Regions from separate parts of the Caballeronia sp. LZ019 genome, predicted to be linked through region 3. Evidence: predicted binding sites of a transcription regulator. Region 3 holds the regulator's gene; each other region holds the start of a gene.

Region 1 (3,978 bases), on a different contig from region 3:
GTCGCGTATGCGGTGTTCGGCGGACTCACGCCGATCGTCGTCTCGCTGATGATGAAATCCAGTCCGATGGCGCCCGCGCTGTATGTGGGCGCGTTGTGCGTCGTGGGTGCGCTGACGACGCTCTTCATCAAGGACGCGCCGGCTGCGCGGTAAAGATCGCGGCTGAGTCGTCGATGGATGGCGCACCGCAGTTCGGGTGCGCCATCTTCGTTATCGGGAACGCGCGTTGCAGCGTGTGCCGGAAGCGCCCGAACGCGCGCCTTCGTTCCAATTCCGGAGAACACGCCATCATGTCGACCACGCCTCACTCGCCGGACGAAACCATCGAGCCGGACCCTGACAAACTGCTCGATCCCGACGCACCGCCGAATCCCGAAGACCCCGACATGCCCGACGGCCCCGACTCGGCGACGCCGCTCGTGCCCGCCGATCCCCACAACGGCGAGCCGCGCATGTAAGCACGATGCCCGCGCAGCCGTCGAACTGCGCGGGCATCGTCGAAAGAAGACGGGCCTCAGAGGCTCGTCGTCTGCACTTCGCCTGTTTCGAGCGCGCGCTCGATCAGCGCTTCGTTCTGCGCCTTGCGCACCGCGTCCGCGACGAACGTATCGGGCGCTTCCACTTCCGCCCGGATCGCGCCGATGATGCCGTCGGCCTCCACGATCACGAGCGATTCCGCCGAATCCGCGCGGCTGATGATGACGCGTTGCGGCCCGCCGCCTTCTGCGATGCTCGCGCAGAATTGCATGCGCTCGCCGCCGACTACGTGTTCGAATGTTTGAATCATGGCTGCCTTTTCCGCGTTGGTTGGACTGCGTCGTGCACGACTGCTTCATTATTGATCTCGTCGACGGCGGCAGGTTCCGCTCCGCAAGCGTCAGCGCCGTGCGTCGGCGAGTTCGCGCAGCGTGGCGGCCGTCGCGTCGTCGGCCGGGAAGAACGCTTCGATCGCCAGTTCCGACAGCGTGATGTCCACGGGTGTGCCGAAGACGGTCGTCGTGCTGAAGAAAGAAAGCACGCCGTGTGCCGTGCGTAATCGGAGCGGCACGACGACCGCGTCGAAATCGGTGTGCGCTTCGGCGAGCGCGTGCGGCGGGGCGGGATACGCCTCCAGTTCGGCGAGCAGCGCGGCGAGCGTCGTATCGCCCGATACGTCGATCTGACGCCTCACGCGGGCGAGCACATGCGCGCGCCAGGCATGCCAGTTGTCGATGACGCCCGCCAGCCCGCGCGGATGCAGCGACAGCCGCAGCACGTTCGACGGCGGCGGAAGCAGCGACGCGTCCGCCGATGCGACCAGCGGCGCGAGCGCGGCGTTGGCCGCGACCATCGTCCAGTGACGGTCGATGGCGAGCGCCGGATACGGCTCGTGGCCCTTCAGCACGAGATCGACCGCGCGGCGCGCCGCGTCGAGTTGCGGATCGGCGAGCGCGCGTTCGCGATACATCGGCGCATAACCCGCCGCCACGAAGAGCGTGTTGCGCTCGCGCAGCGGCACGTCGAGTTGTTCGGCGAGGCGCATCAGCATGTCGCGGCTCGGCATCGAGCGTCCGGATTCGACGAAGCTCAGGTGCCGTGTCGAGATATCGGCAATGCCCGCGAGATCGAGCTGGCTCATGCGCCTTCGCTGCCGCCATTCGCGCAGCAAAGCGCCGACGGTCGCGGGCGGGGCGCGCAGCGTGTGAGCAGTCAGGGTCGGGTTCATGCGTCGATGGTAGAGGAAGCGCGCCGGCGCTTCCATTACCTGCGGCGTCATGGCTGCGTAACATTTACCGCCCGGAACATGCTTTCGAAATGTTTCCACGGGTCACCCTAATGTCCCGGTGTACTGCGCCGTTAAAAAGCCCAGCATCATGCAGACAATGCTTTGCGAGCCGTGCGTGTTTCGTTGAACGAGCGCGCACGGCTCGCAAAGCCCGGACATTTGCGGAGAAATCATGTTTGTCGTTATCGGATGGGTCCTCGTCATCGGCTCGGTGATCGGGAGCTTCATTGGCGTCGGCGGTCACCTGGCCGCGCTCGTTCAGCCCTTCGAGTTGCTGTGTATTTTCGGCGCGGCGATCGGCGCTTTCGTCGTGTCGAACCCGACCGCGACGCTCAAGAAAACGCTTCAGGCGCTGCCGAAGGTGTTCAAGGGCGGCGGCTATACTAAAGAGAAATACCTCTCGCTGATCGCGCTGCTCTACGAGCTGCTGCAGAAGGCGCGCAAGGAAGGAATGATGGCGCTGGAAGCCGATGTCGACGCGCCCGAATCCAGCCCGCTCTTTCAAAAGTACGAACACGTGATGGCGGATCATCACCTGCTCGACTTCATCGTCGATTACCTGCGCATGATGTCGGCCGGCAATGTGAACGCGCTCGAACTGCAGGACCTGATGGACGAAGAACTGGAGACGCATCACGCGGAAAGCTCGATCGCCGCCAACGCGATTCAGAAGATGGCCGATGGCCTGCCGGCATTCGGCATCGTCGCCGCGGTGATGGGCGTCGTGCATACGATGGGCTCGGTCGGCGCCGCGCCCGCCGTGCTCGGCGAGATGATCGCGGGCGCGCTCGTCGGCACGTTCCTCGGCATTCTGCTCGCGTATGGCTTCATCGGCCCGCTCGCGGACCTGCTCAACGCGAAGGGCGCGGCCGAAGCCAAGCCGTTCCAGTGCGTGAAGTCGGTATTGCTCGCATCGATGAACGGTTATGCGCCGACCGTGGCGGTGGAGTTCGGCCGCAAGGTGCTGTTCACCGCGGACCGTCCGAGCTTCCAGGAACTGGACGACGCCGTGCGCGCGACCAAGATGCCGAAGTCGGCCTGACGAAGCCCTGATCAGAAGGAGTCACGCTCATGGCTGATAGACCCTCACGCGACCCGTTGCAATCGGTGCTCGCCCCCACTGTCGTCGTGCGCCGCAAGAAGAAGGGCGGCGGCCACGGCGGGCATCATGGCGGTGCATGGAAGATCGCTTATGCCGACTTCGTCACCGCGATGATGGCGTTCTTCCTGCTGATGTGGCTGCTCGGCTCCACGTCGAAGTACGACAAGGCGGGCATCGAAGACTACTTCAACACGCCGCTGTCCGCGCTCTTCGGCAACGAAGGCGGCGCATCGGCGCATACGAGCATCATCAACGGCGGTGGCAAGGACTTGTCGAGCTCGCGTCCCGGCGAAGCCAGCAAGAGCCAGACACAACCGGTGCCGCCTTCGGTGGCGCGCGCCTCGGTTGCAGCAGAGGACATGCAGCGTCTGCAGCAACTCAAGCAGAAGCTCACGGCGCTCATCGAGAACACGCCCGCGTTGCGTGCGTTCAAGGACCAGATTCGCATTGCGATCACGAGCGAAGGCTTGCGCATCGAGATCGTGGATTCGCTGAAGCGGCCGATGTTCGCATCGGGCAGCTCGAAGCTCGAAACCTATGTGACGACGATTCTCTCGAACATCGGCGCATCGCTCAACGATGTCGATAATCGCGTGTCGATCGCGGGCCATACGGATGCCGTGCCGTATTCCGGCAGCCAGAAAGGCTATTCGAACTGGGAACTGTCGGGCGAGCGAGCGAACGCGGCGCGCCGCGCGCTGGTCGCGGGCGGCATGAACGAAACCAAGGTGCTGCAAGTGCGCGGCCTCGCCGATGCGCTGCCGCTCAACAAGGACGTCGTCGACGAGCCGACGAATCGCCGAATCAGCATTCTCGTGCTGAACAAGGCGGCCGAGCTCGCCTTCTTCCGCGATGGCGGGCGCACCACGAGCGATCAGGCGCTGCCCGGCGAATCCGCGAGTCCCGCAGCCGTCGCGGCGAAATCGACGATGCAGGTCGGCGTCGTCAAGTAAGCGCGCATCAGGCGAACCGGTCCATCGTCGTCTGCACGACGAGCCACACGTTCGCCGCGCTGATCACGGCGAACAGCAGCCACGCGAGCGCCTTCATGTGCGGGGCGTTCGCGAATCTGCCCATCAGCTTGCGGTCGTTCGTCATCCGAATCAACGGG
Region 2 (3,978 bases), 250 kb from region 3:
CAACCGTCAGCGACGCATCCTGCGCCTTCGACGTTTCCGTGAAATTGCTGCTGCCCGCGCTGTACGAAAGCGATGAATCGACGCCCGCGCCCGCAGTCACCGAGATCGTGTTCGCCGCGCCCGTGGTCTTCGAGGCGAGCACGAGGTGCTGGCCGTCCGTGCCGGTCACGATGGTCGCGCTGATGCCGGGGTTGTCGTTCGCCGAGTTGATCGACGATGCGATGCTCGCGAGCGTGTTGGTGCCGTCGAGCGTGACGTTCATCGAACTGGATCCGAGACTCAGCGTGAGCGTGCCGGCGCCGAAGGTGTCGGTGGCCGCGTGCGCCGTCGATGAAATCTTCTGCGCGCTCGCCACGTTGTTGACCTTGATCTCATACGAACCGGCGACCGCGCTCGTGCCGGCGGTGGCGGTCAGTCCGCTGCCGCTGGCCGTCGCCGTGTACGCTGCGAGCCCCGTGCCGTCGGACAGGCTGGAAAGGGACGATTGCAGCGAGGAGAGCGCGGACTTGATCTGCGACACGGCGGACAACAGCGTGTTGTCGCTCGCCGTCTTCTTCGCGATCTGCGTGGCCTGGCCCGTCGTCTTGGCGGTGACGATCGAGGAGACGAGCGTGGAGACGTCGAGCGAGGAATTGGTCGCGCCGCTGATGATGGACTGCGCGGCAGCGGCCAGCGTGGCGCTGATGTCGGTCGAACTCGTGGTCGAGGTGGTGGTGGTCATCGGATGCTCCGGACGGACTGCCTATATGTTGCGAGCTTTCGTGAGCGGCGCGGGGTACGTCTTTGCGCGCCGCTAACGAAAGCTGGGAGGCAAGCCTCCCAGTCGCGCACTGAACCCCGCCAGAACGCAGCGGGGTGAGTGAAGGTGCTTTAGCCGAGGAGCTTCAGCACTTGCTGCGGCATCGAGTTCGCTTGCGCCAGAACCGAGATACCGGCTTGCTGCAGCACTTGCGCCTTCGACAGGTTCGCGGTTTCTTGTGCGAAGTCTGCGTCGGTGATCGCCGATTGTGCCGAGCTCAGGTTGGTCGACTGCGATTGCAGGCTGGAGACAGCCGACGTGAAGCGGTTCTGCTCAGCGCCGAGCGTCGATTGCAGCGTGTTGACCGTGTCGAGCGCGGTGTCGACATAGCCGATCACGTTTTGCGCGCCGCTTGCCGTCGAGATGTCCACGCTCACCGAACCGAACAGGCCGGTCGAGCCCATCGAAACGCTGCCGAAGTCGACGCTCAGCGTCTGGTTCGCCACTGCGCCGATCTGGAACGACACCGACGAAACCGAACCCGACAGCATGGCCTGGCCGTTGAACGTGGTCTGGTTCGCGACGCGATCCAGTTCGCCGAGACGCTGGCTCACTTCCGTCTGGAGGTAGCCGCGCTGCGTGTCGGACAGCGAGCCGTCAGCAGCCTGAACGGCGAGCTGGCGGATACGTTGCAGGTTGTCCGTCGTGGAGCTGAGGCCGCCCGATGCCGTCTGGATCATCGAGATTGCGTTGTTTGCGTTCGACACGCCCTGGTTCAGCGCGTTGACGTACGACGTCATGTTCGTCGAAATCGCGAGACCTGCTGCATCGTCAGCCGCGCTGTTGATGCGCTTGCCCGACGAAAGGCGGTTGATTGCCGACGACAGGGCGCTTTGCGAACCAGCCAGGTTCTTTTGCGTAGCTTGCGACAGCGTGTTGGTATTGATGTTCAACATGGCTTGTTTTCCCTCTTTAAAGTATGGCGTCTTTAACGCCTACATCAGTTACGGCGTCGCGCTGTTTTGGAACTTACGCTGACCGCCTTACCTTAGGTTATCGGGCTGCCCGAAAAAAACTTTAGGGCTTATGCACCGGGTCTTTTCGATCGGCCGGGAAGGCTTGCGCGACAAGGCTTTTGGCCTTCTTGCGACGGCTTTCCCGACTGCGGTCGACGAATAAAAACTACGAAGCGTGAGCCATTTGCGTGGCGGCGGCTTTAGCAAGCGGACGGAAAATCAGCCGTACCACTTGCTGAGATTGTTCCTTTGCCGCCGGCAGATAAATAAGTCCGTTCGGTGAAACCTGATAAATGCCCGGTTCACGTTCTTCCATGCCGTCGAGAATGATCTCGGTGCCGGCTTCCAAAGCGCGCTGGCGATCGAATTCGGAACTCGAATCCAGATACTCGGCGGAGAATGTCGTCGCCGATTCGAGCTGCATCCAGCTCAGCTCGCGGCCGATCATCAACGCGGTGTCGAATTGCGAACGCGGCAGGACGACCGAATAGAAGCCGTCGTAAGTCGCGCGCGCCGAGACGCTCTGCGTCGCGCTTTCGTTGCCGCGCACGAACAGCGCGGGGACATCGATGCGCCGGTACGAGGTATCGTCAACCGTGAAGTCGAGGCGGTGACGGCGAATCGACATCAGGAAGATCGCCTGGTCGATGCCCGCGTAACGCATCTCCGACGGATACCCGGTCCGGAAGCCCTTGCCGATGCTGCGCATATAGAACGGGCCGCGCTGGCGCAGGCCCTTGATGCCCGCGTCGACGTTGGCTACATCGAACGCGATATCGGTGCCGACGTTCAGCTCGAAGAGCGATCTCGCGCTGCGCTCGATTTCCTCGTGCTCGGGCAGATAGACGAGCCGCGCCAGTTCGATAGCCGCGACCACGCGCAGCCGTTCGGGCGTGAGCGCCGGCAAATGAATGGCGGGCGTCGCCTCGACATCGCGAATGAACTGCAGACACGCTTGCTGGATCGCGTGCGTCGTTTCGAGCTGCATGCTGCCTTTCTTGACGTCGGCGAGAATCGGCGTGCCGTCCTGTTCGTAGGCGATCACGCTGCCGCAACTGATCGCGCACATCTGCTCGAAATCGCCAATATGCGCGATAAGCGTTTCAACGACGTTCTCCTCGGTCCAGCTTGCATCGATCAGCGCACGGCGGTCGAGATGGGATCCCGGCGAATCGAGCGAGGCGAAGTATCGGCCGATGACATCCACGTCGTAATGGCGCTTGAAGACATCGCGGATGGCGTGCTGAATCGTCCCGTAATAGCCGAGGTCCGCGAGCACCAGCGTGTCACCGCGTTCCAGGCCGACGGTGCGCTGCAGGTGGCGGAAAAGCCGTGCGCGCAGCGCGTTGGACTGGCTCACGATGGTCTTTTGCGTCGCGCGCTCGGCAAGCAGCCTGCGGAACTCGTGCGCCGGGTCCTTCGCCTTCATTGCGCGTGCGAGCACTTTCTTCTTGAGCTCGGGCGGCATCAGCATCTGATCGCAGATGACATAGAGCGGATGCGATGCCGCGTGCTTGCCTGCGTAGCGCTGGATGCTCTCGCCGCTATCGAACGAGACGGCCACGGCGGTGAAGCGGCTCAGATAGACCGGATCGCTCATGGCTTCGTTCGACATGACCTCGCACGCAAGCCGCAGCAAATGGCCGTCGCGCATGAGGAATGCGAACTTGTGCGGCTTGCCGGTCGCGTTCAGCGTGCGGCGCTCGTCGAGGATGAAGCGCGCGAAGCTGTAGACGATCGGGCCCAGCGCCCAGTAGCCGACGCGCTCGTTCGGGTCCTGCCTGCGCGTGAGTTGCTGCGCCTTCAGGCCGTGATAGAGGCTCGGGGCCGCCTGCGTCGAGCGGATGGCCGGAAACAGCAGGCGCGCTGCGATGAGGCGCTGACGCTCGGCCTTCGACGTATCTTCGTCGCGTTGTAAGAGATGCACGCAGCCGATGCCGAGCGACATCGGCGCGGCATAGTCGGCGACCGGGTTGTCGCCCGTATGCAGGATGTCCGCGGCGCTCACGCCCAGCTTCGCCATGATCTTCGGCCACAGCCCGTTCGACTTGCCGAAGCCGAATTCGGAAGAGCAGAAGACGTGGTCGAGCAGCGTTTCGAGTTCAGGCGCGGTCGCGAACAGGATGCGGCGCAGTTGCGCCTCGCTATAGTAAGTATCGCTGACGATCGCGACGGCAAGACCGCGCGCCTTCGCTTCGCGCATCAGCGCGAGCACCGGCTCGA
Region 3 (3,978 bases):
GCGAGCGCGCCGCAAGCGGAAGCATCGCCGGCATCGACCGAGGGTGCGTTCGATGGCTTGCCCGCGAACGCGGCGGCCGTCGTCACCGAGGCGATCCGCGCCCGCATGGAAGAGGTCGTCAACGAAACGGTGATGAACGAACTGTCGTCGATGCGCTCGATGATGGAAGAACACTTCTCCGGCCTGCTGTGGGGCGATCGCCAGCGCCGCACGCCGAGCAACGCCGTGCTGACCAAGCGCCTGTTCGCTGCCGGATTTTCCGCGCAGCTCGTACGCATGGTCATCGACAACATGCCGGAGATGGAAAGCGCCGAGCACGCGATGGAATGGGTGCAGCAGGTGCTCGAATCGAATCTGCCGGTGATGGCGAGCGAAGACGCGCTGATGGAACGTGGCGGCGTGTTCGCGCTGATGGGCCCGACGGGCGTCGGCAAGACGACGACCACCGCGAAGCTTGCCGCGCGCTGCGTGATGCGCTTCGGCGCAAGCAAGGTCGCGCTGCTGACCACGGACAGCTACCGGATCGGCGCGCACGAGCAACTGCGCATTTTCGGCAAGATTCTCGGCGTCTCGGTGCATGCGGTGAAGGACGCAGCCGACCTGCAACTGGCGCTGTCGGAGTTGCGCAACAAGCACATCGTGCTGATCGACACCATCGGCATGAGCCAGCGCGATCGCACCGTCTCCGACCAGATTTCGATGCTGTGCGGCGCGGGTCATCCGGTGCAGCGCCTGTTGCTGCTCAACGCGACCAGCCACGGCGACACGCTGAACGAAGTCGTGCAGGCGTACAAGAGCGCGGCCGATCAGCCGCCGCTCGCGGGCTGCATCCTGACCAAGCTCGATGAAGCGACGAACCTGGGCGGCGTGCTCGATACGGTTATCCGCTACAAGCTGCCGGTGCATTACGTATCGACCGGACAGAAGGTGCCGGAAAACCTGTACGTGGCGACCAAGCGTTTTCTGATCAAGAGCGCGTTCTGCATTCCGCGCGACGGTTCGCCGTTCGTGCCGCAGGACGAGGAAGTGCCGGCGCTGCTTTCCGCATTGTCCGCGCGTGCCGCGGCCGAACTCCACGAGGTCCGCTTTGGATAAGCTCGTGCTCGACCAGGCTGAAGGCCTGAGACGGTTGCTGACGCGTGCAGGCTCGCGCGTGGTGGCGGTCGCGGGCGGACCGGCGGGCATCGGCTGCACGTCGGCGGTGGTGAATCTCGGTGCGGCGCTCGCCGTGCATGGCAAGGATGTGCTCGTCATCGACGAGCGGCAGAACGGAACATCGGTGAGCCGCATGGCCGGGCTTTCCGGATCGCAGGCGATGAGCGCGGTGATGTCCGGCCGCCACGCGCTGCAGGACGTGGTCACGCGCTCGCCGCTCGGCTTTTCGCTGATCGCCGCGCCTCGCGAGGAACGCGTGAGCCACGATGCCGCGCAGTGCCGCGCGCTGCTCGACGGATCGGCGGACATCGTGCTGATCGATACGCAACTGGATCGGCATGGCGCGTTGTCGTCGCTCGCGGCGCAGGCGCATGACTTTCTGATCGTCACGCGTGCGGCTGCGCCGGCGATCACCGAGGCGTATGCGTGCATGAAGCGTCTGCACTACGCGCATGCGATCGGCCAGTTCCGTGTGCTGATCAATCATGTGCAGAACCCGGCCGATGCAGCGGTCGCGTTCGAGAACCTGTCGGGCGTCGCGAGCCGGTATCTGGCTGTGTCGCTCATGCATGCGGGATATGTGTCCGAGGATGCGCGCATTACTCGGGCGAGGGAGCTGTCGCGTTCGGTGGTGGAGGCGTTTCCGGCTACGGCTGCGGCGCGCGACTATCGCCAGATTGCGGCGGAGCTTCTTCACTGGCCGATGCGTCCCGCGCTTCTTGCGGGCGATGCGGAAATTCAAAACGAAGTGCAGTTTTTGGTTGGCGAGTCTGACAAGGGCGGGCGGGAAGTGGCGCGAAGGGCGCCGATGTTTCCCGGCCATGCATTGAGCAGCACGGCGTCGATGTGATCAAGACAAAGGTGACCCAGATGTACAACGCCCAAGGCAAACTCTCGCAGTCCGACGTGTTGACGCGCTACGCGCCGCTCGTTCGCCGGCTGGGACTGCAGCTCGTCGCCAAGATGCCGGCGAGCGTGGATCTCGACGATCTGATCCAGGCCGGCATGATCGGCCTGATGGATGCGGCGAGCCGTTACAAGGAAGATCAGGGTGCGCAGTTCGAGACGTATGCGAGCCAGCGCATCCGCGGCGCGATGCTCGACGAGTTGCGCGCGAACGACTGGTTGCCGCGCAGCATGCGCAAGACATCGCGCGAGGTGGAATCGGCGGTGCACAAGGTCGAGCAGAGTCTCGGACGTTCGGCGAGCGAGGTGGAGATCGCCGAGCACATGAAGCTGCCGCTCGACGAATATCAGTCGATGCTGCAGGACTTGCACGGCAGCCAGTTGATCTATTACGAAGACTTCGATCGTTCGGCGGATGACGAGCCGTTTCTCGACCGGTATTGCGTGGATCGGTCGGACCCGCTGTCGGCGCTGCTCGATGAGAGCTTGCGCGGGGCGCTGATCGAGGCGATCGATCGGTTGCCGGAGCGGGAGAAGCTCTTGATGAGTCTGTATTACGAGCGCGGGTTGAATCTGCGCGAGATCGGCGCGGTGATGGAAGTCAGCGAGTCGCGCGTTTGCCAGCTGCATAGCCAGGCGGTGGCGAGGCTGCGGGCGAAGTTGCGGGAGCAGGAGTGGACGGGGGTGGAGGCTTGAGGGGGTAGATCCCGCAGCGGCCATCAGCTTCTGCAACGCCTAAGAGATTGAACGTCTGAAGAGCCGCGCGCCTTCAGATTGTCGTGAAGCTAAGCGGATTCGATGCATCGGTTGCCGGTCCGCTTCTTCCGGTCTCCGAAGTGGCATAACCCAGACCTCCAGTCGCCACCGGTTCGCAAATTCGTTTGACGAAGCGGTCTTGGTTCACGCGTTCGGGATGAAGGCGCTGCGTCATAAGGCGGCTTCTTGCAAACGCTCAGGAGCCCAGACATGTTCGATCAATGCGACTACCAATTCGCGCCGGGTCCGCTGTTCCTCCTTCGTGAAAGTGTCGAAGGCCCTGAATGGCAGTTGATGTTCTGCAGCAAACTGCTGGAACTTCGGTTGGTGCTGGTAAGCGCTCGCGTCCAAGCTTGCCGCGTAGAAGTTCTGCTTGGCGTAGTGCGGGCGCTTGTCGGCGAATGACTTGTCTTGCAGACTACGGTTCACGTCGGCAGGCAGCAAAAGGAGGGAAGCCACGTAGTTCCGCCACTCTTGGAACTCCTGCTCGTCTGCGAAGTGCTCGGCCACAGCCTCATAGTCGTCGGCCCAAATGTGCTCGATGTCGAACGGATTCTTGACATCCCGCCTGACTAGTTTGTCGAAGGACTCGGTGCGGCCCGCGCCGGCCTCGGTCGCGGCCGTCAGGCGCGCCAACAGGTGAGCGATATAGCGACGGCTGAATTGATTAAGTCCTAAACCATCAATGCCCGTTCGGCCTCTGGCGACGCTGCCCTCAAACGTTACGTCGTCTTCTTCCAGCTTTTTAGTCAGCGCCTCTACCAACTCCGACAAAGGTTTGCGACGAATATCGCGGCATAGCAGCCACATGGCATACGACACACTTGAGTATCCGACGCGGATGTAGTTCACCACACGGCGCATCAGCCAGATGTCAAGGTAGGTGGCCGTCACGGCTAGCTTCCGACGCACGGTGTCGTCGTCGTCCGTTTCGATGAGCGGCGCCAGCAGCACCGTGCCCTGCCACGTGAAATCGTTGTGAGCGTTGTAGTAGATGGGCTCCAGACCGGGCGTGTAGTGTCGGCTGGCGGCGAGAACGCGCCGGTAGGCTCTAGCGAAGAACGGGAAGCTCTGGGCCATCAGATGCTGATTGGCTTGTGCCTTGCCCAGGCCGAGTTGCACGCTGTGATCGCGCACCCAGCGGTGAAAGACTGATCCGAT

Evidence for each region. The regulator FliA, encoded in region 3, starts transcription of late flagellar genes. The targets are predictions, from matches to a motif close to CTAAAGTTTNNNNNNNNNNNGCCGNTA.
Region 1: motA (flagellar motor stator protein MotA) is a predicted target of FliA. The motif match lies at 1,813-1,839, and genes of this name have one in related genera.
Region 2: P9255_RS19890 (flagellin domain-containing protein) is a predicted target of FliA. The motif match lies at 1,794-1,820, and genes of this name have one in related genera.

Annotation. Positions count from the first base shown of each region.
Region 1 covers NZ_JARTVZ010000002.1:919,264-923,241, forward strand. Annotated here, with positions in the region: gene P9255_RS07230 (MFS transporter) at 1-153, shown strand, start outside; gene P9255_RS07235 (hypothetical protein) at 291-458, shown strand; gene P9255_RS07240 (hypothetical protein) at 515-787, opposite strand; gene P9255_RS07245 (helix-turn-helix transcriptional regulator) at 878-1,705, opposite strand; gene motA (flagellar motor stator protein MotA) at 1,938-2,807, shown strand; gene motB (flagellar motor protein MotB) at 2,837-3,820, shown strand; gene P9255_RS07260 (Nramp family divalent metal transporter) at 3,828-3,978, opposite strand, start outside.
Region 2 covers NZ_JARTVZ010000005.1:1,375,086-1,379,063, forward strand. Annotated here, with positions in the region: gene fliD (flagellar filament capping protein FliD) at 1-721, opposite strand, end outside; gene P9255_RS19890 (flagellin domain-containing protein) at 871-1,695, opposite strand; gene P9255_RS19895 (HAD family hydrolase) at 1,922-3,978, opposite strand, start outside.
Region 3 covers NZ_JARTVZ010000005.1:1,124,966-1,128,943, reverse strand. Annotated here, with positions in the region: gene flhF (flagellar biosynthesis protein FlhF) at 1-1,095, shown strand, start outside; gene P9255_RS18720 (MinD/ParA family protein) at 1,088-2,005, shown strand; gene P9255_RS18715 (RNA polymerase sigma factor FliA) at 2,026-2,757, shown strand; gene P9255_RS18710 (DUF262 domain-containing protein) at 2,989-3,978, opposite strand, start outside.